Regions from separate parts of the Janthinobacterium sp. PSPC3-1 genome, predicted to be linked through region 3. Evidence: predicted binding sites of a transcription regulator. Region 3 holds the regulator's gene; each other region holds the start of a gene.
What was found. Region 3 encodes sigma-54, which starts transcription at its own class of promoters, with help from an activator protein. Its sites were predicted from a motif close to TGGCANGNAANCTGCTTT; they were not measured.
Positions count from the first base shown of each region.

Region 1 (7,233 bases), on a different contig from region 3:
ACGCGCTCCAGGGCGCGCGCGATGAAGGCTTCGTAGATCGATTCCTGGATCAGCACGCGCGACGGACAGGTGCACACCTCGCCCTGGTTCAGCGCGAACATGGCGAAGCCTTCCAGGCATTTGTCGAAGAAGGCGTCGTCGGCGTCCATCACGTCGGCAAAGAAGATATTCGGCGACTTGCCGCCCAGTTCCAGGGTGACGGGTATCAGGTTCTGCGCCGCGTATTGCATGATCAAACGGCCGGTACCCGTCTCGCCGGTGAATGCGATCTTGGCGATGCGTTTATTGGATGCCAGCGGCTTGCCCGCTTCCAGGCCATAGCCGTTGACGATATTGAGCACGCCGGGCGGCAGCAGGTCGCCGATCAGTTCGATCAAGACCATGATCGAGGCCGGCGTCTGCTCGGCCGGCTTGAGCACCACGCAATTGCCGGCGGCCAGGGCCGGCGCCAGCTTCCAGACAGCCATCAAAATCGGGAAGTTCCACGGAATGATCTGGCCCACCACGCCCAGCGGCTCATGGAAGTGATAGGCATAGGTTTCCGAGTCGATCTGTGCAACGGAACCTTCCTGGGCGCGGATGCAACCGGCAAAGTAACGGAAGTGGTCGATCGCCAGCGGGATGTCGGCGGCCGTGGTTTCACGGATCGGCTTGCCGTTGTCGATGGTTTCGGCGGTGGCGATCAGCGACAGATTCGCTTCCATGCGGTCGGCGATTTTGTTGAGGATATTGGCGCGTTCGGTTTGCGAGGTCTTGCCCCACGCTTCCTTGGCGGCGTGGGCGGCGTCCAGCGCCAGCTCCACGTCTTCGGCAGTGGAACGGGCCACTTCGCAGAAGACCTGGCCGGTGATCGGCGTGATATTGCCGAAGTATTCGCCTTTGACGGGAGCGACGAATTTGCCGCCGATATAGTTGTCGTAGCGCTGTTTGAAGGGATTGGCTACGCCCAGTTTGCTGATGTCTGCCAGATTCATGTCGTCCTCTTTCTCGTTGGTTTTAGCTTCGATGAAGCCGCCGCGAGGCGGCCCTTGGAGTGTTGTGTCAGGTGATCCTGATCTCTTGTTTTGCAAATGCCGTGCCAGCCTTCAAACAGCGGCAATAGTCACGTGCCGCCGTGCAGGCTGCGTCAAATGGGATCATCGGCGTCTGGCAGTTGTTCCGTTTCTGAGCAACGGCACAGCGGCAGCGGCAAGGCGCATGGTGATGCGCGCGATGGCATACCGATTGCTACCCTGGTCATGACGCAATCAGCGCATAACCACAACGGAGACCATCATGACCCCACGTATTTCTACCACCACGAATAAAAACGCCCGGCGCCTGCGCACCGTGCGCCTTGCAGCCGGCGGCCTCGCCTGCATGCTGGCGGCCGCGGCCGTCTGGGCCCACGGCAATATGACGCCGCAGGCGGTCGACACGTCCACACTGCCACAATTGGGCGCCGAGTGGCGCACGGAAAACCCGTACCGTAACAATGCGGAAGCGATCCGCATCGGCAGCGCCGCCTATACGCAAAATTGCGCCCGCTGCCACGGGCTGGAGGCCGTCTCGGGCGGCATGGCGCCGGACTTGCGCAAGCTCGACAATGACTGCGCGGCCTTGCCTGATGCCAAGAAAAAAGATGGTTGTGCGCAGGAGATCGATCAATATGTGCTGGACACGGTGCGCCATGGCCGCTCGCGCAATGGCGCCGTCTACATGCCGCCATTCGAGGGGGTATTCAGCCAGGAGGCGATCTGGGCGGTAAAGGCCTACCTGGAAACACGACGCGAGATGCCTTTGTAAAGCCGCCCCATCCATCATCGGGAGGCGCTGCCGTGGCAGCGCCTTTTTCATGCTCTAAGCAGGAAGCTTGGCCCACGCCAGGCACCAGCCCGGCCCGGCAATCTGCTTGCGGCCGAACATGGCGCACCCCGCCCAGGCATCGTCCTTTTTCCCCTGGAAGAAAGAACAGTTGGCACAGTGCTGTGCCGGCTTGTGTTGCGGGTATTTTTTGGTATCGACCTTGTTCGTATCGTGGCGGTAGCCGAGCGCCTTGGCCTGGTCGCTGTCCTCGTCGACTTTCGGCGCGGTCGATTGTGCGCCGGCGAGCGAGGCTGCGCCCATGCCGCCGACGGCGAGCAGTTGGCAAAGAAAATGGCGGCGTGGTGTTTGATGCATGGTGGTCTCCTGTTGTCGTTATCAAGAAGGCGCAAGACGGCCTTGTCCCCTCCTTCAGCAACCCTTGTGCCAGCACCCGTTTGTCACGCACGGCGTAAGCGCACTGTGACAAAACAGCACAGCATCGCCTCGCCAACTGTGACAGTACGGCGCATACCGGATCGCCAGCGCCGTGGAAAAAGCCTGGCATGCATGTTGCTCAATTGGTCATCAGCGACCATGTCGCACCACCATAAAAACCAGCAAGGGAGACCAGCATGCAGCCAGTATTTCCACGTCCAATCGCTTTCGCCATCCTCGCCCTGATCGCCGGCGCCGTCACCGCCGCCGACAACAAGGTGACCTGGGACGATATCGCCAACGCCGACAAGGGCACGACCGAGGTGCTCAGCTACGGCCTGGGCCTGAAAGCGCAGCGCCACAGCCTGGCGAAAAAGATCAACACGAAAAACGTCGACCAGATCGTGCCGGCCTGGACCTTCTCGTTCGGCGGCGAAAAGCAGCGCGGCCAGGAAGCGCAGGCGCTGGTGCATGACGGCATCATCTATGTCACGGCCTCGTACTCGCGCATTTACGCGCTGGACGCCAAGACCGGCAAACAGCTGTGGGCCTATGAGCACCGCCTGCCCGACGATATCCGCCCCTGCTGCGACGTGGTCAACCGCGGCCCGGCCATCTATGGCGACAAGGTGTATTTCGGCACGCTCGACGCGCGCATGGTGGCGCTCAACAAGAACACCGGCAAGGTGATGTGGAATGAAAAATTCGGCGACCAGAAACTCGGCTACACGATGACGGGCGCGCCGTTCGTGATCCGCGAAAAAGGCGGCCGCGTGCTGCTCATACACGGTAACTCGGGTGATGAATTCGGCGCCCAGGGCTGGCTGTTCGCGCGCGATCCGGACACCGGCGCGGAAGTATGGGCGCGGCCGCTGGTCGAAGGCCATGTGGGCCGCACCGACGGCAAACCGGGCACGCCGACCGGCGACGCCAAGGCGCCCAGCTGGCCGCGCGACAAGGACGGCAAGCTGCGCGAATCGTGGGAACACGGCGGTGGTGCGCCATGGCAGACGGCGTCGTTCGACCCGGAGACCAACACCATCGTCATCGGCGCCGGCAACCCCGCGCCATGGAATACCTGGGAGCGCACCAAGGAAGGCGACGATCCGCGCAACTGGGACAGCCTGTTCACCTCGGGCCAGGCCTACGTCGACGCCAGCACGGGCGAGCTGAAAGGCTTTTACCAGCACACGCCGAACGATGCCTGGGATTTTTCGGGCAATAACTCGGTGGTGCTGTTCGACTACAAGGACGCCAAAACGGGCAAATTGATCAAGGCCTCCGCGCACGCCGATCGCAATGGCTATTTCTACGTAACCGACCGCACGAAACTGGCCCTGGGCGCCGGCTATCCGAACAAACCGACCTCGCTGATCAATGCCTGGCCTTTCGTCGACGGCATCAACTGGGCCACCAGCATCGACCTGAAAACCGGCCGGCCGGTGGAAAACGGCAAGCGCCCGCCGCTGCCGGAGGCGGGCGCCGACAAGGGCAAGGCCGTCTTCGTGTCGCCACCATTTTTGGGCGGCACCAACTGGATGCCGATGTCGTATTCGCCGGAGACCGGATTGTTCTATATCCCCGCCAACCACTGGGGCATGGATTACTGGACCGAGCAGATCCACTACAAGGCCGGTTCGGCCTACCTGGGCCAGGGCTTCCGCATCAAGCGCCTGTATGAAGACCATATCGGCACCCTGCGCGCCATCGATCCGAAGACCGGCAAGATCGTCTGGGAGAACAAGGAAAAATTCCCGCTGTGGGGCGGCACCCTGACCACCGCCGGCGGCCTGCTGATCACGGGAACCTCGGACGGCTTCGTGAAAGCGTTTGACGCGAAGACCGGCAAGGAGCTGTGGAAGTACCAGACCGGCTCCGGCGTGGTGTCCGTGCCCGTCACCTGGGAACAGGATGGCGAGCAGTATATCGGCCTGTCGAGCGGCTATGGCGGCGCGGTACCGCTGTGGGGTGGCGACATGGCCGAGCTGACCAAGCAGGTGACGCAGGGCGGCAGCTACTGGGTGTTCAAGCTGCCGAAAGCGCCATCCAGCAAAGTGGCAAACAAGGTGGCAAGCAAATGAGGTCCGCGCCGGTCCGCCTGGCGGCGACCGGCGCGCTGCTGTGCTGGGCCCTGTGCCTGGCGCCGCAGTCCGCCTTCGCACAGATACTCAACGGCGAAGCCGCACCCGAGGTCACCATCATCAATGGCTGCCACCTGTGGCCGTACGCGCAATGCGCCAACGCCGACCTGCGCGGCGCCAACCTGGTCGGCAAGGACCTGCACGGCGCCGACTTTCGCGGTGCGCGCCTGATGCGGGCCAACCTGCGCAGCGCCAACCTGGCCGGCGCCCTGCTCGACGGCGCCGACCTGACGGGGGCGATGGCCTATTCGCTCAATGCGCCGGGCGCCTCGTTCAGGAAGGCCATCCTGGCCGGCGCCAACCTGGAGACGAGCCGGCTGATGCGGGCCGACATGGACGGCGCCGACCTGCGCGGCGCCAGCCTGGAAGCGGCGCGCCTGAACCTGGCCAGCCTGGTGGGCGCCAGCCTGGTCGACGCCGACCTGCAGGAAGCGAAATTCTGGGGCTCCAACCTGAAAAACGCCAACCTCGAGCGCGCCATCCTGCGCTTTGCCATTTTCCCCGACGCCAACCTGGAGGGCTGCACCGGCTGCCCGCCGGGCTGGTAAAACCGGAGCCTCGCCATGCACCGACTTTTTCTTCTGCTGCTGTTCTTGCCATTTGCCGTATGCGCCACCGAACCGAACCCCTCGCGCGGCGACCCGGCCGCCATCGACCTGGGCAGGCAGGTGTTCCAGGCCAATTGCGCCCGCTGCCACGGCGCCGAGGCGACCCAGCCGTCGGCCGAGGCGCCGGATCTGCGCCGCCTGAACGCCTTTTGCCAGCAACTGAAAGACAGCGCACTGCAAGCGCGCTGCCTGCAGGATGTCGACAGCTACTTTATGATGGCGGTCAACACCGGCAAAATTCGAGCCGGAATTGTCTATATGCCGCCATGGCGCGATGTGCTGACGGCACAGGAAATCTGGGCCGTGCGCAGCTTTGTCGAAAGCCGCCCGCCTGCCGCGCCGCGGCTCAAGACCAGCGTCGACATCGACCACGCAGCATACTAGCCGCAACTCACTGGAGAATTCATGAAGCAGTACCGATTCCGTTTGAACGCCGTCGCCGCCCTGTTCGCGCTGGGCGCCTGGCCGGTTGCCAGCGCCCTGGCGGCCGGGCTTGAGGCTGACGCGCAAGTCGCTACCTTGCCGGTAGCCGATGTGGTGGTGGTCAGCGCCACCCGCGTCGGCCACCCCAGTTTCGACCTCCCTGCCTCGATTGACGTCATCGACAGCGCGCGCATCCAGGATGGCCAGATCCGCGTGAACGCCTCCGAAGCGCTGGCATTTGTTCCGGGCCTGGTGGTGCAGAACCGCCAGAACTATGCACAGGACTTGCAGATCTCGTCGCGCGGCTTCGGCGCCCGCTCGGCCTTCGGCGTGCGCGGCGTGCGCCTGATCAGCGACGGTATCCCGGCCAGCATGCCCGACGGCCAGGGCCAGGCGGCCACCTTCAACCTGGACACGGCCGAACGCATCGAAGTGCTGCGCGGGCCGTTCTCCGCCATCTACGGCAACCACTCGGGCGGCGTGATCCAGCTGTTTTCCAGGGATGGCCAGGGACCCGCATCGGTGGAGCTGAATGTCACCGGCGGCAGCTACGGCACCAATAAAGTCGATCTCAATGCGCAGGGGGAGGCGAACGGCATCGGCTATGTGCTCGACGGTTCGCGCTTTCGCACCGATGGCTTTCGCGACCACAGCGCCGCCACGCGCGAACAGGCCTTCGGCAAGATCACCGTCAAGCCCAACGCCGACAGCAAGCTGACCATCGTCGCCAACAGCCTGCACCAGGGCGGCACGCAGGATCCGCTGGGCGCCACCTGGGCCACCTTCGAACGTGATCCGCGCGCCGGCGAAATCGATGCGACGGACCCGCAAAACCCGAAGCGCACCCTGGCAGAGCGCTACAACACGCGCAAGAGCATCGATCACCAGCAGATCGGCGCCACGTATGAACAGCGTTTCGGCGACGACCGCCTGCGCGTGATGGTCTATGGCGGCAACCGCGACGTGATCCAGTACCAGGCATTCACCAAGGGCTTCCAGGCACCCGCCTCGCACTCGGGCGGCGTGGTCGACTTCAAGCGCGATTTCTATGGCATCGACACCAACTGGACCCATGTCAACCAGCTGGCCGGCGGCAAGCTCAGCACCACCTTCGGCATCGACTATGGCCGCTCGAAGGACGACCGCACCGGCTATGAAAACTATATCGGCGATGTGTTCGGCCTGAAGGGACGTCTGCGCCGCGACGAACAGAACGTGGTGTCCAGCCTCGATCCGTACATCCAGGCGGAATGGCAGAGCGGCCCATGGATGCTGAGCGCCGGCGTACGGCACAGCAAGATGAAGGTGGCGGTGGATGACCATTACCTCGGCAACGGCAACGACAGCGGCAGCCTGGAATTCAGCCATACGACGCCGGTACTGGGTGTGCTGTACCAGGTCAATCCCAATTTGAATGTGTATGCCAGCGCGGCGCGCGGCTTCGAAGCGCCGACCCTGAACGAACTGTTTTACTCGGGCAGCGGCAGCGGCTTCAATTTCAAGCTGAAGCCAGCCACCAGCACCAACCTGGAAGCAGGGTTCAAGGCGCGCATCAGCAACAATACGCGGGTCAATGCGGCCGTGTTCCAGGTCCATACGGACGATGAACTGGTGGTCGACGCTTCCAGCGGTGGACGCACCAGCTATAAAAACGCCAGCAAGACCGTGCGCCAGGGCGTGGAAGTGTCGCTCGACTCCAGCCTGCCCTACGGCTTCACGACCCGCTGGGCGCTGACCAGCCTGCACGCCGTGTATGACGAAGCGTTTGGCGCCGTCGCCAAGGGCAGCCGCCTGCCCGGCGTGCCGAGCGCCAACCTGTTTGCGGAACTGGCATGGAAGGA
Region 1 covers NZ_JAFCTQ010000063.1:6,391-13,623, forward strand. The annotation lists gene adh (aldehyde dehydrogenase) at 1-974, opposite strand, end outside; gene pedF (cytochrome c-550 PedF) at 1,276-1,785, shown strand; gene ACP7B7_RS30525 (high-potential iron-sulfur protein) at 1,840-2,160, opposite strand; gene ACP7B7_RS30530 (methanol/ethanol family PQQ-dependent dehydrogenase) at 2,418-4,301, shown strand; gene ACP7B7_RS30535 (pentapeptide repeat-containing protein) at 4,298-4,909, shown strand; gene ACP7B7_RS30540 (c-type cytochrome) at 4,925-5,353, shown strand; gene ACP7B7_RS30545 (TonB-dependent receptor family protein) at 5,375-7,233, shown strand, end outside.
Region 1: ACP7B7_RS30530 (methanol/ethanol family PQQ-dependent dehydrogenase) is a predicted target of sigma-54. The motif match lies at 2,345-2,362, and genes of this name have one in related genera.

Region 2 (7,233 bases), on a different contig from region 3:
CGGCATCTCCAAGGTGGCGTCACGGCCCGTGCGCAGGGCCACGAACTGGTCTTCGGTGATGCCGTCGCGCAGGTGGATATTGGCGGCGCGCTGTGCGGCCACCGTGGTTTCCCAGCGCGGCTCGCGGCCGGCCGGCGGGTAGTCGTGGCACATGAAGAGGCGGGTTGCCGGCGGCAGCGCCAGCAGGCGCTGGGCCGAGCGGTACAGCAGGGCGGCCGAGCCACCGGGAAAATCACAGCGGGCCGAACCGACGTCGGGCATGAACAGGGTGTCGCCGACAAACACGGCGTCGCCGATCTGGTAGGCCAGGTCGGCCGGCGTGTGGCCCGGCACGTGCAGCGCGCGCACCTCGAGCGCGCCGATATGAAACACCTGGTCGGGCGCGAACAGCTGGTCGAATTGCGAGCCGTCGCTTGTTGCGCCATGCTGGTGATAGATGTCGGCAAACGCCTGCTGCACCGCCTGGATCGCCGCGCCGATGGCCACTTCGCCGCCCAGCTGCCGCTGCAGGTAGGGCGCGGCCGACAGGTGGTCGGCATGGGCATGGGTTTCCAGCAGCCAGCGGCACTGCAAGCCATGTTCGCGTACAAAGGCGATCACCTTGTCGGCCGAGGTAGTGGCCGTGCGGCCCGCCTTCGGATCGTAGTCGAGCACGGAATCGATCACGGCGCAGGCGCCGCCTTCGCCTTCGTACACCACATAGGTGACGGTGGCGGTGGCGGGGTCGAAGAAAGCGTGTATTTGGGGCGTCATCATGGTGGCGTGGTGCTGGCAGGGATGCTTATTATATCGCCGTGATCGCTTGAAAAATATCTCGAATCGCGATTTGATATGTAAAAAACGCATATCGCCAGGGGCTTGCCGTTGCAAGGTGCGCGCGTCTGAACTTGCTTCGTGCTAATCTCATTGCCACAAGGAGGAAGTCCATGAACGATACCACTGCACGTAGCGAACAGTACCGCGGTTTCACGATCTCCGTGACGCCGCAAAAGGATAATGACGACCTGTGGGATTTCACCTACCGCCTGCAGCGCGAAGCTGGCGCCGAAGGCGACGCCAAGGACATCGAGCGCAGCCGCACCCTGGGCGGCTATGCCACGCCCGAGACCGCCCGAGTGGCCGGCCTGGAAGTAGCCAAGACGGAAGTGGACAATCTGCTGCGTCCATGACGCCCCGATTTGATCCACCGTAAATCGTTTAGTGTGAATGCGCGGCGCCGCCGAAACTGATCGCGGCGCACGGCGCTTCATGCTACGATTTCCTTTATTGCGCAAGGAGGTAGCCCATGAACAGCAGTTCCAAGATTCACTACAAAGGCTGGGAAATCGTTCCCCTGGCCGTGCCGACCAGCGATGGCAAATGGTCGGCGAGTTGCGATATCGAACGCGCCACGGTCGAAGGCCTGGAAGTGTTCGAAGGCTCGACCATGCAGTTCGTGCGTGACGACGAAGACGGCGCGATTGCCGCCGCCTGCGAAGAAGCCGTACGCCAGATCGACAATATCATCGCCAATCCGCTGGTGCGCCTCGCCTGAGGCCAGCCACGCATCGCCATTCCATGCAGCTGGCGCCCGCCAGCTGCTTTCCTTGACGCCATTGCTTTCGTCCACGTTTCATCGATGTTTCAATAATTGTTTCATTGTGAAATGCTGAAACAAAATGAAACGTCATGATGAACGGCTTTCATCCTCGCTGTTCCATCATCCATCCCCTCATACTACCCGCAAGGCACCGCAATACGGTCGTTTTCTCTCTGGCGAAGGCCATCTGCAACCGTACGGCAGTGCGCTGGCACGGCACTTGCAATATCCATGTTCATAGCAGGTCCATGAAACATTCGAACCCATAAGGTGAACACATGAGTCTTTACTCCGCAGGTGCCGCGTTCCGCAAGGCCGTCCAGGAAGAATCCCCGTTGCAGGTGGTCGGTACGATTAATGCCAATCACGCCTTGCTGGCCAAGCGCGCCGGCTTCAAGGCCATCTACCTGTCCGGTGGCGGCGTCGCGGCGGGGTCTTTGGGCCTGCCGGACCTGGGCATTTCCAACCTCGACGATGTGCTGACCGATATCCGCCGCATCACCGACGTGTGCGACCTGCCGCTGCTGGTCGACGCCGACACGGGTTTCGGTTCGTCCGCCTTCAATGTGGCGCGCACCGTCAAATCAATGATCAAGGCCGGCGCGGCCGCCCTGCATATCGAAGACCAGGTGGGCGCCAAGCGCTGCGGTCATCGCCCGGGCAAGGAAATCGTCAGCAAGGAAGAAATGGTCGACCGCATCAAGGCGGCCGTCGACGCGCGCACCGACCCGAACTTCGTCATCATGGCGCGCACCGATGCGCTGGCCGTCGATGGCCTGGAAGCGGCGCTGGAACGCGCGGTGGCCTGCGTCGAGGCGGGCGCCGACATGATCTTCCCGGAAGCGATCACGGATCTGTCGATGTACACCACGTTTGCCAATGCCGTGAAGGTGCCGGTGCTGGCCAATATCACCGAATTCGGCGCCACGCCCCTGTTCACGGTGGACCAGCTGCGCGGCGCCGATGTCGGCCTGGTGCTGTATCCGCTGTCGGCCTTCCGCGCCATGAACAAGGCGGCCGAAAACGTCTACACGGCACTGCGCCGCGACGGCACGCAACAGAATGTGCTGGACACCATGCAGACGCGCATGGAGCTGTATGAATCGATCAATTACCACGACTTCGAACAGAAGCTCGATGCCCTCTTTGCAGCGCAGAAAACCAAATAATTATTATCCGGAGAAGACAATGACCGCACCACAAGCCACCACTTTCAAGCCTAAAAAATCCGTCGCCCTGTCTGGCGTTACCGCCGGCAATACTGCCCTGTGCTCGGTCGGCAAGACCGGCAACGATTTGCACTACCGCGGCTATGACATCCTGGACGTGGCCGACAGCTGCGAGTTCGAAGAAATCGCCTTCCTGCTGGTGCACGGCAAGCTGCCGACCACGGCCGAACTGAAAGGCTACAAGGCCAAGCTGAAATCCCTGCGCGGCTTGCCGTCCGCCGTGAAAGCGGCACTGGAAGCGCTGCCGGCCGCCGCCCATCCGATGGACGTGATGCGCACCGGCGTGTCGGTGCTGGGTTGCACCCTGCCGGAAAAGGACGACCATAACGCACCGCGCGCGCGCGATATCGCCGACCGCCTGATGGCCTCGTTCGGCTCGATGCTGCTGTACTGGTACCACTACAGCCATAACGGCAAGCGCATCGAAGTGGAAACCGACGACGACTCGATCGGCGGCCATTTCCTGCACCTGCTGCATGGCGAAAAGCCGTCGGCGTCGTGGGAAAAAGCCATGCACACCTCGCTGATCCTGTATGCGGAACACGAGTTCAATGCCTCCACCTTTACCAGCCGCGTGATCGCCGGCACGGGTTCGGACATCCACTCGGCCATCACCGGCGCCATCGGCGCGCTGCGCGGCCCGAAACACGGCGGCGCCAATGAAGTGGCGCTCGACATTCAAAAACGCTACGACAACGCCGACGAAGCCGAAGCGGACATCCGCGAGCGTGTCGCCAACAAGGAAGTGGTGATCGGCTTCGGCCATCCCGTCTACACGATTTCCGACCCGCGCAACGTGGTCATCAAGGAAGTGGCCCGCTCGCTGTCTCAGGAAGCGGGTTCGACCAAGATGTTCGATATCGCCGAACGCCTGGAAACGGTGATGTGGGAGATCAAGAGCATGTTCCCCAACCTGGACTGGTTCTCGGCCGTGTCGTACCACATGATGGGCGTGCCGACGGCGATGTTCACGCCGCTGTTCGTCATCTCGCGCACCTCGGGCTGGGCCGCCCATATCATCGAACAGCGCATCGACAACAAGATCATCCGTCCCAGCGCCAACTACGTGGGTCCGGAAGACTTGCAGTTCGTGCCGATCAAGGACCGCAAATAATGAGCATCACGATGAATACCTTGCACCGCAAGAATTTGCCGGGCACCCAGCTCGATTTCTTCGATACGCGCGCCGCCGTCGACGCGATTCAACCCGGCGCGTATGCCACCTTGCCGTACACCTCGCGCGTGCTGGCCGAAAACCTGGTGCGCCGCTGCGACCCCGAGACTTTGAACGCCTCGCTGCGCCAGTTTATCGAACGCCGCCGCGACCTGGATTTTCCGTGGTTTCCTGCGCGCGTGGTCTGCCATGACATCCTGGGCCAGACGGCCCTGGTCGACCTGGCCGGCCTGCGCGACGCCATCGCGGCCCAGGGCGGCGATCCGGCCCTGGTCAACCCCGTGGTACCGACCCAGCTGGTGGTCGACCATTCGCTGGCCGTCGAATGCGGCGGTTTCGACCCCGACGCCTTTGCCAAGAACCGCGCCATCGAAGACCGCCGCAACGAAGACCGTTTCGACTTTATCGACTGGACCAAGAAGGCGTTCAAGAATGTCGACGTGATCCCGCCCGGTAACGGCATCCTGCACCAGATCAACCTCGAGCGCATGTCGCCCGTGATCCAGGTGCAGGACGGCGTGGCCTATCCGGACACCCTGGTCGGCACCGATTCGCACACCCCCATGGTCGACGCCCTGGGCGTGATTGCCATCGGCGTCGGCGGCCTGGAAGCGGAAAGCGTGATGCTGGGCCGCGCTTCGTGGATGCGCCTGCCGGACATTATCGGCGTCAAGCTGACCGGCAAGCCGCAGCCGGGCATTACCGCCACCGATACCGTGCTGGCGCTGACGGAATTTTTGCGCAAGCAGAAAGTGGTCTCGTCGTATCTGGAATTCTATGGCGAAGGCGCCTCGCACCTGACCCTTGGCGACCGCGCGACCATTTCCAATATGGCGCCGGAATTTGGCGCCACCGCCGCCATGTTCTATATCGACGAACAGACCATCAAGTATCTGAAGCTGACCGGCCGCGAAGACGCGCAGGTGGCGCTGGTGGAAACCTATGCGAAAGAAACCGGCCTGTGGGCCGACAGCCTGGTGGACGCCGAATATGAGCGCGTGCTGAGCTTCGACCTGTCGTCGGTGGTGCGCAATATCGCCGGCCCGTCGAACCCGCACAACCGCGTGCCAACTTCAGAGTTGGCCGCGCGCGGCATCTCGGGCGTGGTGGAAAATGAGCCGGGCAAGATGCCGGACGGCGCCGTGATTATCGCGGCGATCACCAGCTGCACCAACACCAATAATCCGCGCAACATGATCGCCGCCGGCCTGATCGCCCGCAACGCCAATCGCCTCGGTTTGCTGCGCAAACCTTGGGTCAAATCGTCGCTGGCGCCGGGCTCGAAAACGGTGGAACTGTACCTGCGGGAAGCAGGGCTGATGGACGAACTGGAACAACTGGGCTTTGGCGTGGTGGCGTTTGCCTGCACCTCGTGCAACGGCATGTCGGGCGCGCTCGACCCGGTGATCCAGGAAGAAGTGGTGGCGCGCGACCTGTACGCCACGGCCGTGTTGTCCGGCAACCGCAACTTCGACGGCCGCATCCACCCGTACGCGAAACAGGCGTTCCTCGCCTCGCCGCCGCTGGTGGTGGCCTACGCGATCGCCGGCACCATCCGCTTCGATATCGAAAAAGACGTGCTGGGCCATGGCCCCGATGGCCAGCCGATTCTGCTCAACGACATCTGGCCATCGGACGAGGAGATCGACGCGATTGTGGCGGCCAGCGTCAAGCCGGAGCAGTTCCGCAAGGTGTATATCCCGATGTTCGCCAAGCAGGTGGATGATGGCATCAAGGTCAGCCCGCTGTACGACTGGCGTCCGCAGACCACGTATATTCGCCGCCCGCCGTACTGGGAAGGCGCGCTGGCTGGCGCACGCCCCTTGAAAGGCATGCGTCCGCTGGCCGTGTTGGGCGACAATATCACCACCGACCATCTGTCGCCGTCGAACGCCATCATGCTCGATAGCGCGGCCGGCGAATACCTGGCGAAAATGGGCCTGCCCGAGGAAGACTTTAACTCCTACGCCACCCACCGCGGCGACCATTTGACGGCGCAGCGCGCCACCTTTGCCAATCCGACCCTGAAAAACGAGATGGTGATCGAAGACGGCAAGGTGAAAGCCGGGTCCCTCACGCGTATCGAGCCGGACGGCACCATTTCGCGCATGTGGGAAGCGATCGAGATATATATGGAGCGCAAGCAGCCCTTGATCATTATCGCCGGCGCCGACTATGGCCAGGGTTCCTCGCGCGACTGGGCCGCCAAAGGCGTGCGCCTGGCCGGCGTGGAAGCGATTGTCGCCGAAGGTTTCGAGCGCATCCACCGCACCAACCTGGTCGGCATGGGCGTGCTGCCGCTGGAGTTTTTGACAGGCGTCACGCGCAAGACCCTGGGCCTGGACGGCAGCGAAACCTACGACGTGGTGGGCGAGCGCACGCCGCGCTCGATGTTGACCCTGCTGATCCACCGCGCCAATGGCGACACCGAGGAAGTGCCGGTCACCTGCCGCCTCGATACGGCGGAAGAGGTGTCGATCTATGAGGCCGGTGGCGTCTTGCAGCGGTTTGCGCAGGATTTCCTGGAGTCTTCCGTAGGTCGGATTAGCGGCGAAGCGGCGTAATCCGACAACACCGGCAGCGTCAACAATGTTGTCGGATTACACGCGGCGTTGCCGCGCTAATCCGACCTACCTGGAAATAATATGACTCACAAACCCCAAATCAGAATCCCCGCCACCTATATGCGTGGCGGCACCAGCAAAGGCGTGTTCTTCCGCCTGCAGGACCTGCCCGCCGATGCCCAGGTGCCGGGCGCGGCGCGCGACGCCTTGCTGCTGCGCGTGATCGGCAGTCCCGACCCGTATGGCAAGCAGATCGACGGCATGGGCGGCGCCACGTCGAGCACCAGCAAGACGGTGATCCTGTCGAAAAGCGAGCGGCCAGATCACGATGTCGATTACCTGTTTGGCCAGGTCTCGATAGACAAGCCGTTTGTCGACTGGAGCGGCAACTGCGGCAACCTGTCGGCGGCCGTCGGTTCGTTCGCGATCGCCAATGGCCTGGTCGATGCGGTGCGCATCCCGCATAACGGCGTGGCGGTCGTGCGCGTGTGGCAGGCCAATATCGGCAAGACCATTATCGCCCACGTGCCCGTGACGAATGGCACAGTGCAGGAAACGGGCGACTTCGAACTCGATGGCGTGACCTTTCCGGCCGCCGAGGTAAAACTCGAGTTTCTCGATCCGGCGGCCGAAGAAGAGGGCGGCGGCGGCGCCATGTTTCCTACTGGCCACCTCGTCGATGACCTC
Region 2 covers NZ_JAFCTQ010000009.1:144,411-151,643, forward strand. The annotation lists gene ACP7B7_RS12330 (MBL fold metallo-hydrolase) at 1-753, opposite strand, end outside; gene ACP7B7_RS12335 (hypothetical protein) at 927-1,169, shown strand; gene ACP7B7_RS12340 (hypothetical protein) at 1,286-1,534, shown strand; gene prpB (methylisocitrate lyase) at 1,858-2,748, shown strand; gene prpC (bifunctional 2-methylcitrate synthase/citrate synthase) at 2,768-3,922, shown strand; gene acnD (Fe/S-dependent 2-methylisocitrate dehydratase AcnD) at 3,934-6,546, shown strand; gene prpF (2-methylaconitate cis-trans isomerase PrpF) at 6,628-7,233, shown strand, end outside.
Region 2: prpB (methylisocitrate lyase) is a predicted target of sigma-54. The motif match lies at 1,789-1,806, and genes of this name have one in related genera.

Region 3 (7,233 bases):
ATCGGTTTCCGCGAACACAATGAATTCCATGAACAATGCGTCGAGCGCATCTTTGTCGACATCTTGCGCCAGTGCAAGCCGCAAAAATTGTCGGTCTACGCGCGCTACACGCGCCGCGGCGGGCTGGACATCAACCCCTGGCGCAGCAACTTCAGCACCGGCAAGCTGCCCGGCAATCTGCGCAACGCACGCCAATAAGTACTGGTCATGGCCGCCCGAAGCGCGCAGAATGATGCTTTCAGGAATGCTGGCTGTGTTTTAAAACAACGCCAGCGTTGATGATGCAAGTAACACAAAACGCTGAAAAGTCGGAAAATCGGCATTCGGCGACGGAAAAACCGGCAGGAGATTCGTTTTCAATCAAGAAATAGCTAATTCCCTTTGACGTTATTTTTTTGATAAAATGTTTGCTTCTCCCGCCAGAGTGCCCACTGCGCCGGCAGCGAGCATATACTGTTGAGAATTGGCGTTACAGGCCACACAAACAGGCCTATAATTCGGCTCGCAAGCCCTCTGCGCATTGCACCATTTCATTGAGTGTCATGACTAATCTTAGCAAAATATTATCCCTCGAAAACGTGCTCCTGGACCTGGAAGTCTCCAGCAAAAAGCGCGCTTTCGAGCAAGCCGGCCTGATCTTCGAAAACAACTACGGCATCGCCCGCTCTACCGTATCGGACAATCTGTTTGCCCGTGAACGCCTGGGCTCGACCGGCCTCGGCCATGGCGTCGCCGTGCCGCATGGCCGCATCAAGGGCACCAAGACCTTGAAAGCGCCGCTGGGCGCCTTCGTGCGCCTGGCCGAACCGATCCCGTTCGAGTCGCCGGACGGCAAGCCGGTCAGCCTGCTGTTTTTCCTGCTGATCCCCGACCATGTGACCCAGCAACACCTGGAAATCCTGTCGGAAATCGCCGAAATGTTTTCCGACGACGCCTTCCGCACGGCGCTGGCCACCGATCCGGAACCGAAATCCGTGCATTCGCGCATCGTCAATTGGCAACCCAGTCTGCAAGCGGCGGGTTAAACTTCAGGAACTCCTCCACTCCTGAAGAAAACTGCCATGTTGCAAACGCCGCTGACGATACAACGCCTGTACGACGACAATCGCGAAAGTCTGCAACTGGGCTGGTTCGCCGGCTTTCCCGGCGGCGAGCGCCTGATCTCGGGCGACGTCTCGTCGGCCGCCGACCAAGTCGGCCACTTGAACCTGATCCACCCGGGCCGCATCCAGGTATTTGGCCACCAGGAAATCAATTACTACCAGCGCCTGAAGGTCAATACACGTACCCACGTGATCGGCGAACTGATCGCCGGCGGCCCGCCCGCGCTGATCATCGCGCAAGGCCTGGAAACGCCGCCCGACATCCTCGCCATCTGCGACGAGCAGAATATCCCGCTGTTTTCCACTCCGCTGCCGGCCGCGCAAGTGATCGACTTCCTGCGCGTCTACCTGTCGAAAAAGCTGGCACAGCGCATCATCATGCACGGCGTATTCATGGACGTGTTGGGCGTGGGCGTACTGATCACGGGCGACTCGGGCCTGGGCAAGAGCGAGCTGGGGCTCGAACTCATTTCACGCAGCCACGGCCTGGTGGCCGACGACGCCGTCGAGTTCTCGCGCATCGCCCCCAACATGATCGAAGGCCGCTGCCCGCCGCTGCTGCAGAACCTGCTCGAAGTGCGCGGCCTGGGCCTGCTCGACATCAAGGCCATCTTTGGCGAGACGGCCGTGCGCCGCAAGATGCGTTTGAAACTGATCGTGCATCTGGTGCGCCGCAACGCGCTGGAAGAGGAAGTCGAGCGCCTGCCTTTCCTGTTCCCCACCGAAGACGTGCTGGGCCTGCCCGTGCGCAAGGTCGTCATCCCCGTCGCCGCCGGCCGCAATATCGCCGTGCTGCTGGAAGCGGCCGTGCGCAATACCATCTTGCAGCTGAGGGGGATCGATACCTTGCAGGAGTTCATGGAGCGGCAACGATTGGCAATGAGCGGAGACTAGGCGTTGCAAGGGCGAACCGTTAGACAGGCAATGCGTGGTGATTAAAGCCGCGGTCAAACCCCACTTTGCCCAGCCAGATCTTCATAATCAAATGCAATGATTTGCAAAGAAATTTGTTGCGGGGGCGCACAGGCAATCTTTATTGTATGATCGCGCCTATGCACATCATTCTACTTACCGGCATCTCCGGCTCCGGCAAATCTGTCGCACTCAAGGTGCTGGAAGATACCGGTTATTACTGTGTCGACAATCTGCCGCCTGCCTTGTTGCCAAGCCTGGTGCAGACCTTGCTCGACGAAGGAACCAGCAGGCTCGGTGTCGCGGTCGACGCACGCAGTGCCGAATCGCTGGCCAACCTGCCACACAATGTGTCACTGCTGCGTGCGCAGGGGCATGATGTCAAGGTGCTGTTTCTGACCGCCACCACGCACTCGCTGGTGGCGCGCTTTTCGGAAACGCGGCGCAGCCATCCTTTGTCGCATGAGTTGCTTCCAGGTGAGAATCCGGCCAGCCGCCGCACGCTGATCGAATGCATTTCGGAGGAGCGCGAGCGGCTGTCGGCGATCCAGCAACTGGGCCATGTGATCGATACTTCGGAACTGAGCGCCAACAAGCTGCGCGCCTGGGTCAAGGATATCGTCGCCTCCGAACGCGCGCCGCTGACCCTGTTCTTCGAGTCGTTCGCCTTCAAGCTGGGCGTGCCGCTGGATGCCGATTTCGTGTTCGACGTGCGGGCCCTGCCCAATCCGTATTACGACCTGGCGTTGCGGCCGCTCGATGGCCGCGATGCGCCCGTGATCGCTTTTCTGGACGCCCAGCCCAGCGCGCTGGAACTGTTTGCGGATATCCGCGATTTCGTGGAAAAGTGGCTGCCGTCGTTCAAGTCCGACAACCGCAGCTATCTGACGGTCGCACTCGGCTGCACGGGTGGCCAGCACCGTTCGGTGTATATGGCGGAACACCTGGCGCAGTATTTTGCCGACCGCGAACGGGTCGTGCTGCGCCACCGCGAGCGTAACTGAGCCGGAAAAATGGGCGCAAAAAAGGGCGCGAAGATAAAACAGCGCGCCCTTAGTTGATCACAACAATCTGGAGCGGCAGGCCTAGACGGCGGCGGCTTCTTCAGGAGTGTTGTCTGGCAGATGCTTGATCGCCTCTTTACCGTGCCCTTGCACTTTGGTTTTGTACTTCATCACTTGCCGGTCCAGCTTGTCGATCAGGCTGTCGATCGCGGCATACAGGTCTTGCGCCAGGCTTTCCACGTAGACGGTCTTGCCGCTCAGTCGCAGATTCACTTCGGCCTTCTGGCGTTTTTCTTTCTCTTTGAGGTTGTCGACGGTCAGAATCACGGCAATATCGATAACGTGATCGAAATGGCGTTTCACGCGCTCCAGTTTGGTTTGTACGTATTCACGGATGGCTGGTGTCACTTCGAGATGATGTCCGCTGATGGTGAGATTCATACACACTCCTAAAGATGATCGGGTTCGTGCGGTGTCCATCGTTCCGGCCCGCAGAGGAACCGAAAAAACTACAAAGACTTACGCAGACTCACTGGCGGAATTTTCAACGCTTCCCGGTATTTGGCAACAGTACGTCGCGCAATCACCATGCCTTGTTCCCCCAGCATGTCCGCAATCTTACTGTCGGATAAAGGATTTTTAGGGTTCTCTGCTCCTGTCAATTGCACGATCAAGGCCCGTATCGCCGTCGATGACGCCTCCCCTCCTGCTTCGGTGGCGACGTGGCTGCCAAAGAAATACTTCAACTCAAACATTCCATGCGGGGTCAGCATGTACTTTTGGGTTGTTACCCGCGAGATAGTACTCTCGTGTAAACCCAGTGTATCAGCTATTTCGCGAAGCACAAGTGGCCGCATGGCAACTGCGCCGTGCGAGAAAAAATCCTTTTGCCGTTCCACGATCGCCTGCGCCACGCGCAGGATGGTGTCGAAGCGCTGGCGCATGTTCTTGATCAGCCACTTGGCTTCCTGCAACTGCGCACCCATGCCGCCTTCGCCCTTGCCCTGCTTGAGCAGGTTGGCGTACATGGCGTTCACGCGCAGGCGCGGCATGACGTCATTGTTGAGCGATACCTGCCAGCCATTGCGGGCCCGCTTGACCACCACGTCCGGCACCACGTAATCGGACACGTCGGAAGCGAACACGGCGCCCGGATGCGGGTTGCACAAGCGAATCACGGTCTGTGCTTCGCGCAAGTCTTCATCGTCGCAGTCGAGGGCTTTCTTGAGCTTGTTGAAGTCGCGCTGGGCGAACCAGGTCAGGTGTTTCTCGACGATGTTCAAGGCCATGCGCCGCGTCACCAGCGCCACCTGCGGCAAGCGTTTGATCTGCAGCGCCAGGCATTCGGACGCATTGCGCGCACCCACGCCGGCCGGGTCGAAACTTTGCAGCAGCGACAGCGCCGTGCGCAGCTCATCCGCATCGACTTCCAGTTCTTCCGGCAGGCGCGCCAGGATATCGTCGAGCGGCTCTTCCAGGTAGCCATTGTCGTCGAGCGCATCGATGATCAATTCCACCAGCGCGCGGTCGCGCAGCTCCAGCACGGTCACGCGCATCTGTTCCATCAGGTGTTCGCGCAAGGTGCAGTGATGGGCCTCCAGTTGCGGACGGGAATCCTCGTCATCGGGCGCCTTGCCGCGGCTGGCCTCGTTCCAGTCGCTGTCGCCGCCCTCGGACGCGGCCGTGCTCTCGCCGCCATCGCCGTCAAACGACTCCGCTTCGGCGGCTGGCGCCGGCGCTTCCTGGCCCGGCGGCGCCGGTGGCGCTTCGCCGGGGGCGGCGGTCGAACTCAGGGCGCCATCGGACAGCAGGCGCAGCGAGCGGTCGAGCGGATCGTCGAGCCGTTCCAGCAAGGGATTATCGGTCAGCAATTGCTCCAGCTCCTGGTGCAATTCCAGCGTGGACAGTTGCAGCAGGCGTATCGATTGCTGTAATTGCGGCGTCAGTGCCAGGTGCTGCGAGGTGCGCAGTTGCAGGGATTGTTTCATTGGCTTACATGCGGAAGTGTTCGCCCAGATACACCCGGCGTACCGACTCGTTGGCGATGATGTCGTCGGGCCGGCCCGACGCCAGCACCGAGCCCTGGTTGATGATGTAGGCGCGGTCGCAGATGCCCAGCGTTTCGCGCACATTATGGTCGGTGATCAGCACGCCGATATTGCGTTCCTTCAAAAACCGCACGATGCGCTGGATTTCGATCACGGCGATCGGATCGACGCCGGCGAACGGTTCGTCGAGCAGCACGAAACGCGGGTCGGTGGCCAGCGCGCGGGCGATTTCCACGCGGCGCCGCTCGCCGCCCGACAGCGACAGCGCCTGGTTTTCGCGCAGCTTTTCAATTTGCAAGTCGGCCAGCAGTTTGTCGAGGCGTTCTTCGATTTCGGCCTTTTTCAGGGGCCGGCCGTCGACTGTCTGGATTTCCAGCACGGCGCGGATATTGTCTTCCACCGTCAGCTTGCGAAACACCGACGCTTCCTGCGGCAGGTAGGACAGGCCCATCTGCGCGCGGCGGTGGATCGGCAGGCTGGAAATGTCGACGCCGCTGATATCGATGGTGCCGCCATCGGACGGCACCAGGCCGACGATCATGTAGAACGAGGTGGTCTTGCCGGCGCCGTTCGGACCCAGCAGGCCCACCACTTCGCCGCATTCGACTTGCAGCGACACATCATGCACGACTTGCCGCTTGCCATAGGTTTTCTGCAGCCCCCGCACGATCAGGGTGCTGCCGCAACGTACATTATTGTCCATTATTTCTTCCCTGGCGCAGGCGCGGCGGGGGCTTTCTCCGCCGCCGGCTTGTTCTTCGGCTGGATCACCATGCGCACGCTGCCGGCGCCGGGGGAACTGGTGCCGCTGTCGCTGTTTTCCATATTGAATAATTCATTGCGGCTGTCATACGAAATGAAGGCGCCGTTGGCCACGTCGGTCGGCTTGACGCCTTGCAGGCGCGTCAGCTTGGCCTTGGAAAACAGTTTCACGACTTCCGTCTTGTTGTTGTATTCCACCCGTTCCGCTTCGCCTTCCACCCACAGGTCGCCTTCGCCGTCGCGCTTCTGGCGAAAGGTGGCCAGCTTGCCCGCCTCGCCCCAGAAAGTGATGAACTGGTAGCCCTGCGGATCTTCCGTGATCAGGGCGCGCCCCGCCTTCATGGTCAGGGTGCCCTTCACCAGCACCACGTCGCCGGTCAGGGTGCGGGTCTGCTTGATGTCATCGACCTGGCCGCGCTGGGCGGTGATGACGGCTTCCTTGTCCGAGTCGGCCTTTTCGGCATGGGCGCTGCCCATCACGGCCAGGGAAAACAAGCTCAACAGCAAGATTTTTTTCATTTTGATTTGGTCCTCTTTATTTATTTGGCCGGCACGGCTTTGCGCGGCGGAATCACGATGCGCACCGAGCTCGGCACTTCCACCACGCTGGAGGCATTGTTGGCCTTCAGGCCCACGCCGGTCACGTGCGAACGCCCCGACAGCAGGTCGACCGGCACGGCCGACTCCATCCGCTCTTCATCGGGAAAGATCGTCAGCGCCTCGGTCTTCAGCGTCATGTTCTGGGTTTTGGGACCGGCCACGCGGTCGATCACGACATTGCGCGACAATTGCAGCCGCGTATTGCCCTGGTCGATATGCGCCAGCTCGGCCGTCATGTTCAGGGGCGGCACGCCCGGGCTGATCTTGCGCACGAAAGGCTGGTCGATATCGGAGGAATCGTCGGCCGGGTAATGCGTGAGCTTGGCGCCGGAGACGATATAGCTTGGTTTACCCTGCAAGTCCATGCGCACCAGGCTGAAATTGGTAACGAAATAATCGGGCTCATCCAATTTCTTGCCGGCACTGACGTCCTGGCTGCTCTTGTTCATCACTTCAAGCAGCCAGAAGCTGCCCAGCGCCACCGCGACGGCGCCCAGCACGGTAAAAATCATGCGCCAGCGATGGGCGCCTTCTGGCTTACGCATAGTGTTTCACTCTCAAAAATAGGCCTGCTCCGCTGGAGCGGCACACCGGCATCAGATGACCTTCGCCTGGGTCAGGTCATGGATATGCAAGGCGCCGACCAGCTTGCCGTCAAGGTCGACCACCAGCATCTGGTTGATGCGGTGCTGTTCCATCACGGCCACCGCGTCGACGGCCAGGCGGTCGGGCGCGATGCTGCGCGGCTGCGCATGCATCACGTCGCGGATCGCCACTTGCGTGAAATCCTGCACGCGCTCGAAC
Region 3 covers NZ_JAFCTQ010000002.1:268,808-276,040, forward strand. The annotation lists gene queF (NADPH-dependent 7-cyano-7-deazaguanine reductase QueF) at 1-198, shown strand, start outside; gene ACP7B7_RS03410 (PTS sugar transporter subunit IIA) at 543-1,025, shown strand; gene hprK (HPr(Ser) kinase/phosphatase) at 1,062-1,997, shown strand; gene rapZ (RNase adapter RapZ) at 2,156-3,019, shown strand; gene hpf (ribosome hibernation-promoting factor, HPF/YfiA family) at 3,101-3,460, opposite strand; gene ACP7B7_RS03430 (RNA polymerase factor sigma-54) at 3,529-5,007, opposite strand; gene lptB (LPS export ABC transporter ATP-binding protein) at 5,012-5,770, opposite strand; gene lptA (lipopolysaccharide transport periplasmic protein LptA) at 5,770-6,348, opposite strand; gene lptC (LPS export ABC transporter periplasmic protein LptC) at 6,369-6,974, opposite strand; gene ACP7B7_RS03450 (KpsF/GutQ family sugar-phosphate isomerase) at 7,026-7,233, opposite strand, start outside.

Region 4 (7,233 bases), on a different contig from region 3:
CCGGTCGCGGTGCGCGAGATCATGGACGACATTCTGTACCTGTACCGCGAACCTTGCCGCAGCCGCGGCATCACGATCGGCTGGCGGCGTTGCGACGCGGTGCCAGCCATCGCACTGGACCGCCATCTGATGGAGCAGGCGCTGCTGAACGTCGTCAAGAACGCGATGGAGGCGGTCGAGCAGGCCGGCCCGGCGGCCGCTTTCATCTGGTTCGAGCTGGCGGCCGAGGCCCATGGGGTGCGCCTGTCGATCATCGACTCCGGCAACCTGCCGGGCGATTTGCCGGCGCGGCAGTTGTTCATGCCGTTTTTCACCACCAAGAAAGGCGGCCAGGGCATCGGCCTGCTGTTCGTGCGCGAGGTGCTGACGCGCCATGGCTTTGCGTATCGGCTGGCCGCCACCGGCCAGGGCACGACCAGTTTCGATATCTGGCTGCAGGGCGCCGGCAGGGTTTGACTGTCAAATCGCACGGTTTTGCCGGACGCGCTATGATCGCTGTCACCAGCCATCGAACCCACGAAAGCCAGACCGACATGCCCAACCCGACTTCACGCCGCGGCTCCCTGCTGCTGCTGTTACCGATCGCCCTGATCCTGCTGGCCCTCGCCGCGCTGTTCGCGTGGGTCGGCGGCTGGTTCGGCAACCACCGGCTGACGCCGCAAAAAATGATGGACTTGGCCCAGTCGTCTGGCCAGCAACAGCCGGGTTTCCGGCGTGCGCACAGCAAGGGCGTCTGCTTTGCCGGCACCTTTGCGCCGACGCCGGAAGCGGCGGGCCTGTCCAAGGCGCGCGCGTTCTCGCAGCCGTCGATTGCCGTCATCGGCCGCTTTTCCGCACCCTCGAATAATCCTTATGCGCCCGACAGCGCTTCGCCGGTGCGCGGCATGGCGATGCAGCTGAAGACCGACGACGGCCAGGAATGGCGCATCGCCATGAACAGTTTTCCCTTCTTTGCCGCCGCCACGCCGCAGGCATTCCAGGCGATGAACGAGGCCGGCAAGCCCGATCCGGCGACCGGCAAGCCCGACCCGGACAAGATGAAAGCCGTGCTGGCCGCGCATCCCGAGATCGCCGCGTTCCAGGCGTGGGCGAAAACCGCGCCCCGGTCCGACAGCCTGGGCAGCACCCGTTTCAATGGCGTCAACGCGTTTCGCCTGACGGACGCAAACGGTGTCGACCGCATGGTGCGCTGGTCAATGCGCCCGCGCACCGCCTTCGTGGCGATGAGCCCCGAGCAGCTGAAGGCGGCCGATGCGAATTTCCTGATAGCCGACCTGGACCAGCGCCTGGCCGCCGGCCCGCTGGTGTGGGACATGGTGGTGCAAATCGCCGAACCTGGCGATCCGGTCACCGATCCTTCGAAGGCCTGGCCCGACACGCGCAAGGAGGCCACCATCGGCACCTTGACGTTGGCGCATGCCGAGCCGCAGGCGAGCGGTCCTTGCCGCGACCTCAATTTCGACCCCTTGATACTGCCGGTGGGCATCGCCGGCAGCGACGATCCCATCCTGCAGGCCCGCTCGGCCGCGTACTCGGTGTCGTTCAACCGCCGCGAGCGCGAAATCAGTGCCGGCAAGTCCGCCTATCCTGCAGTCCAGAACGGGAGCGCCAAATGAATCGTCCACGCCACTTCAATCTGCTGGCCCGCGTGCTGCACTGGGCCATGGCGCTGGCCATTCTCGCCATGCTGTTTGTCGGCGCCGGCATGGTCGTCTCGCTGCAGTACCGCGCCCAGCTGCTGGACCTGCATCGTCCGCTCGGCATTGCGATCCTGCTGCTGGCCGTCGTGCGACTGGTCAACCGCCTGACCCGCCCGACGCCGGCGCTGCCGGCCGACCTGCCGGCGATCCAGAAATTCGCCGCGCACGCGTCGCACTGGCTGTTGTATGGCCTGATGCTGGCGATGCCGCTGATCGGCTGGGCCATGCTGTCGGCCGGCGGCTATCCGATCCCGCTGTTCGGCGGCGTCCACCTGCCGGCCATCGTGCCGCACAGCCCCGAGGTGTACGGCATGCTGCGCCCCCTGCATGGCGTGCTGGCGTATGTGCTGTTCGCCACCATTCTGGGTCACCTGGGCGCGGCGCTGTTTCACGCCTGGGTGCGGCGCGACGAGGTATTCGGCCAGATGGCCAGGGGCGAGCAAGAATAAATGTTCAGTCGTCGAAGCCGCCACCACCGTGGCACCATTCCGCCGGCAGCTTCTCGTTCGAGAGGGCGGCGCTGATGGCATCGATATGCTTGGCCACCACCTCGATATCGCCGTCCTTGAGCAGCTTTTCCGCCAGCTTCACCGCGAATGCCCCGGCCCGGTCGAGGAAGCTGGTATAGGATTTCAGGCGTGTGCAAACCACCCGCATCTCCTCGGCATCTTTTGACTTCGCGATATTTTCCTTGAGCTTGCAGAAGTCTTCCGCCGCCACCGCCTGCCCCGATTCGCCGGCCAGTTTGGCAATCGCCACGTAAGCCCATGCCCGCAGCGTGATATGCATGCGGATATCAAAGGCGACAAAGGCTTTCATGTCCTTGTAGCCGGCATCCTGCACCGCCTTTTCCAGGCGTGCCAGGCAAGGCCCGCACGTCAGCAGCGACATCGCCTGGTCGTCGCTCTTGAGCTTTTCCAGTTCCGGCGCCGCGGCGGCAAAATGATCGTAGGCCTTGATATAGCGCGCCACGTCTTCGTCGGTCAGGGCGCTGGAAAAAGCACCGCAGGCGGCCAGCAGCAGTGGCAGGCAAATCAGGAGGAGGAGTTTTTTCATTTCTTTATAATAACAAAGTGGCGGGCAGCTTGCGCAAATGCCATCCTGTCAGCCATATCGTCTCATGCCGATCTGTTTGAAGCGCCCGGCTACAGCACCGCCGGCTGCGCCAAGGGCGGGTGCTTCAACGCGTCGGCGATGCGCTGCAGCGCCTGGCCGATTTCCTGCTGGCTGGCGATGCCGCCGATGCACACCCGGATCGCCTGCGGCGCCGCGCCGTCCACGGCGAAGGCGTCGCTGGGCACCACGCCGATGCCGGTGGCCCGCAGATGCGCGGTCAGCGCCAGGCGGTCCCACTGCGGCGGCAAGTTGATCCACAGATGAAAACCCTCGGGGTGAGCCAGGTAGCTGCCTGGGGGCAGGATGCGCGCCGCCAGCCGTTGCCGGGCCATCGATTCCTTGCGGATCGCGTTGAGCGCGAGGTCGGCGATGCCGTCCCTGATCCAGCGCGTGGCCAGCGCCGCCGTGAATGGCGCGGCCATCACGGCGGTGGCGCGCAGGGCGGCGGCCACCCGCGCCGCGCTCACGTCGTCCGGCGCGGCCACGTACGCCAGGCGCAGGCCGGCGCCCACGCACTTGGCCAGCCCCGCCACATGATAGGTGATGTCAGGGCCGCTGGCGGCCAGCGGCGGCGGCCCGTTGCGCGGCAGGAAACCATAGGCGTCGTCCTCGATGATCGGCACGCCGTAATTGCGGGCCACCTGCACCAGCGCCTGGCGCCGCTGCGCCGACATGGTGGCCGTGGTCGGATTGAGCAGGGTGGGATTGCAATACAGCGCGCGCGGGGCATACTGCGCGCAGGCCGCCGCAAACGCCAGTGCATCGATGCCTTCGCCGTCCATCGGCAGGCCCACCAGCCGCAGGTTCATCAGGCCGGCCAGCGCGCGCAGGCCGGGGTAGGTGAGCGCCTCGCAGCACACCACCGAACCCGGCGGCGCGATGGTGCTCAGTATCGCCAGCAGCGCCGCCTGCGCGCCGGGCACCACCAGCAGGCGTTCCGGCGCGATCGCCAGGCCGCGCCGCCGCAGCCACAGCGCGCCGGCCTCGCGGTCCGCCACCGAGCCGCCAAAATCCTGGTAGCGCAGCAGGCCGGGCATGTCGGCGCCGATGTCGGCCAGGCTGGTGCGCATCAGCGCCAGCAGCTCCGGCGTAAACGGTTCCGGCGGCATGTTCATCGACAGGTCGACCTGCGGCCGCGCCGCCACCGCGCGCGGGATCGCCAGCGCGCGCTTGCCGCAGACAAACGTGCCGCGGCCGACGGTGGAGTCGACCAGCCCGCGCTTGTGCGCCTCGGCGTAGGCGCGCGCGACGGTGGTGAAGTCGATGCCCAGCGCCTCGGCCAGCGTGCGCTGGGCCGGCAGGCGCTGTTCCGCCACCAGGCGGCCGATGGCGATGTCGGCGCCGATGGCGTCGGCGATCAGCAGGTAGACGGGGCCTTGGCCCTTTTTCAGCTTGGGCAGCCAGGCGGCGGCGTTTTTCGGCACGATAAATCCAGTCAATATCCAGGTGGGGTAGACGATTGTATGCAGATTCCATGCCGGGTCCGGCCGCTCCACATACGGGCGCCAGCACTGGCAAACGCGGCTGCGCGCCCGTTCGCCGTGCCGCGCCGCGCACCAGCGTGAGGCGGCCGGCGCGCGGCACGCCCGCTTTTGATGCGCACCTGTTCTGCAGGGAGAAATCGGCCGCCGGCGATTGACTGCATGGTTTGAATGGAGCCGGTGTTTCGGCGTGAAAGAGGGCGCCGCGGCGGTGCCGGAACGGCCCTGTGGCGTGGCGCCGAAAATCCCCGATTGACTGGATTTCGATCCAGTCAAACAGCGGGTCAGCAGCCCCGCCATGGCATGGCGCATGCATGCAATCCGGGGGCAACGCGACGCCGCCGGCGCCGCGCCAGCGCCCCCTCAACCAACCAGAAGAGAGATCACCATGCCAGCCATCGACCACAAGCCACACGCCAAGGGCGACTATTTTGTTGACTACGAAGAGAAGGTCTTCGAAGACGTGAAAGCCCTGCCCGGAGAGAAGGCGCTGGTCACCTTCCACACCGTGGCCTTCGAAGGATCGATCGGTTTCGTCAATCTGCTGCAGGCCACGCGCCTGCTGCGCAAGGGCTACGAAACGTCGGTGCTGCTATACGGTCCCGGCGTCACGCTGGGCCTGCAGCGCGGCTTTCCCACCCTGGGCGACGAAGCGTTCCCCGGTCATATGAACCACAACAACCAGCTGGTGAAGTTCATGGCCGAAGGCGGCAAGGTGTATGCCTGCCGCTTCGCGCTGCAGGCGCTGTACGGCCATGGCGAGCCGTCGCTGATCGAGGGCATCCGCGCCATCGCGCCGCAGGACGTGCTGGACATCAAGCTGCTGCACCTGCGCGCCAACGCGGTCATCATCGACACCTGGACCGTGTAAGCGGAGCGGGCGGCCATGACGACGACCAAGAAGATGGTAAGGGCGGCGGCGGTGCAGATCGCGCCGGACCTCGAGAGCGCCGACGGCACGCTGGCCAAGGTGCTGCAGGCGATTGCCGACGCGGCGCGCCAAGGCGCCGAACTGGTGGTGTTCCCCGAGACGTTCGTGCCCTACTACCCGTACTTTTCGTTCGTGCGGCCGCCCTTCCAGGCCGGCGCCGAACACCTGCTGCTGTATGAGCGCGCGCCGACCGTGCCGGGGCCGGTCACCGACGCGGTGGCGGGGGCCGCGCGCGAACATGGCGTGGTGGTGGTGCTCGGCGTGAACGAGCGCGATCATGGCAGCCTGTATAACACCCAGCTGGTGTTCGACGCCAACGGCGAGCTGGTGCTCAAGCGCCGCAAGATCACGCCGACCTATCACGAGCGCATGATCTGGGGGCAGGGCGACGCCAGCGGCTTGAAGGTGGTCGATACCGCCGTCGGCCGGCTGGGGGCGCTGGCCTGCTGGGAGCACTACAACCCGCTGGCGCGCTACGCCTTGATGGCGCAGCACGAGCAGATCCACTGCGCGCAGTTCCCCGGTTCCATGGTCGGCCAGATTTTCGCCGACCAGATGGAGGTGACGATACGCCACCATGCGCTCGAATCGGCCTGCTTCGTGGTCAACGCCACCGGCTGGCTGACCGACCAGCAGATCGCGGCCATCACGCCGGAACCGGCCGTGCAAAAAGCGCTGCGCGGCGGCTGCTGCACCACCATCGTCTCGCCGGAAGGCGTGCTGCTGGCCGAACCGCTGCGTGCCGGCGAGGGCATCGTGATCGCCGACCTCGACATGGCGCTGATCACCAAGCGCAAGCGGATGATGGACTCGGTCGGCCATTACGCGCGTCCTGAATTACTGAGCCTGATGATGGACGGCCGCGCCGCCACTCCGGTGCATGCCGCCGCCGATCACGTCGTATATCCAACCACACCGAGGGAGCCATCCGCATGAATACCTTCAATGCCGATCTGCCGGCGCAGCAGCTGATCACCGAACTGCAGTCGCTGGGCATGCGCCTGGCGGACCCCGGCCAGGGCGCGCCCAGCCGGCGCGGCGGTGCCGGCCCGTCCGACCACAAGGCGGTGATCGTCGACGGCACCACCGTCATGATCCCGGTGCATACCGGCAGCGCCTTCAATTCGCCCTACCTGGCGGCCGCGCCCGGCGCCGACGGCCGCAGCGCCATCCTGCGCGATGGCCGCACGGTGGGCATCATCGCGTTTCCGCGCCAGCCGCGCTTTTACAAGATGCAGACGCTCGACGGCGTGCCGTATTCGCATATCGCCACGCTGCACGGCAAGGACGTGCTGGCCACCACGGTGCTGCAAAGCTGCATCCGCTACGAGAGCCGGCGCAAGTCGTGCCAGTTCTGCTCGATCGGGCAGTCGCTGGCGGCCGGCCGCACCATCCTGCGCAAGACGCCGGAGCAACTGGCCGAGGTGGCCCGCGCGGCCGTGCTGCTGGACAACGTGAAGCACATGGTGATGACCACCGGCACGCCCAACGCCACCGACCGTGGCGCCGCCATCCTGTGCGAGAGTGCGTTCGCCGTCAAGTCGGCGGTGGCCTTGCCGATCCAGGGCCAGTGCGAGCCACCGGACGACGACGCCTGGTTCGCGCGCATGCGCGACGCCGGCATCGACGCGCTGGGCATGCACCTGGAAGCGGTCACGCCGGCCGTGCGGGCCCGCATCATGCCGGGCAAGGCCAGCGTGCCGCTCGAGCGCTACTTCGACGCGTTCGCGCGCGCGGTGGAGGTGTTCGGCCGGGGCCAGGTCAGCACCTACATCCTGGCCGGCCTGGGCGACACGCCCGAGGCGATCCTGCGCTGCTGCGAGCGGCTGATCGCCGCCGGCGTGTACCCGTTCGTGGTGCCGTTCGTGCCGATCGCCGGCACGCCGCTGGAAGACCATCCCGCGCCGTCCGCCGCCATGATGCGCGCGCTGCTGGCGCCGCTGGGGGACATGCTGGGCGCGGCCGGCATGCATTCGGGCGAGATCAAGGCCGGTTGCGGGCGTTG
Region 4 covers NZ_JAFCTQ010000005.1:226,031-233,263, reverse strand. The annotation lists gene ACP7B7_RS08520 (sensor histidine kinase) at 1-456, shown strand, start outside; gene ACP7B7_RS08515 (catalase family peroxidase) at 489-1,616, shown strand; gene ACP7B7_RS08510 (cytochrome b) at 1,613-2,149, shown strand; gene ACP7B7_RS08505 (hypothetical protein) at 2,154-2,756, opposite strand; gene ACP7B7_RS08500 (PLP-dependent aminotransferase family protein) at 2,846-4,240, opposite strand; gene ACP7B7_RS08495 (MSMEG_0572/Sll0783 family nitrogen starvation response protein) at 4,686-5,168, shown strand; gene ACP7B7_RS08490 (Nit6803 family nitrilase) at 5,184-6,164, shown strand; gene ACP7B7_RS08485 (MSMEG_0568 family radical SAM protein) at 6,161-7,233, shown strand, end outside.
Region 4: ACP7B7_RS08495 (MSMEG_0572/Sll0783 family nitrogen starvation response protein) is a predicted target of sigma-54. The motif match lies at 4,597-4,614, and genes of this name have one in related genera.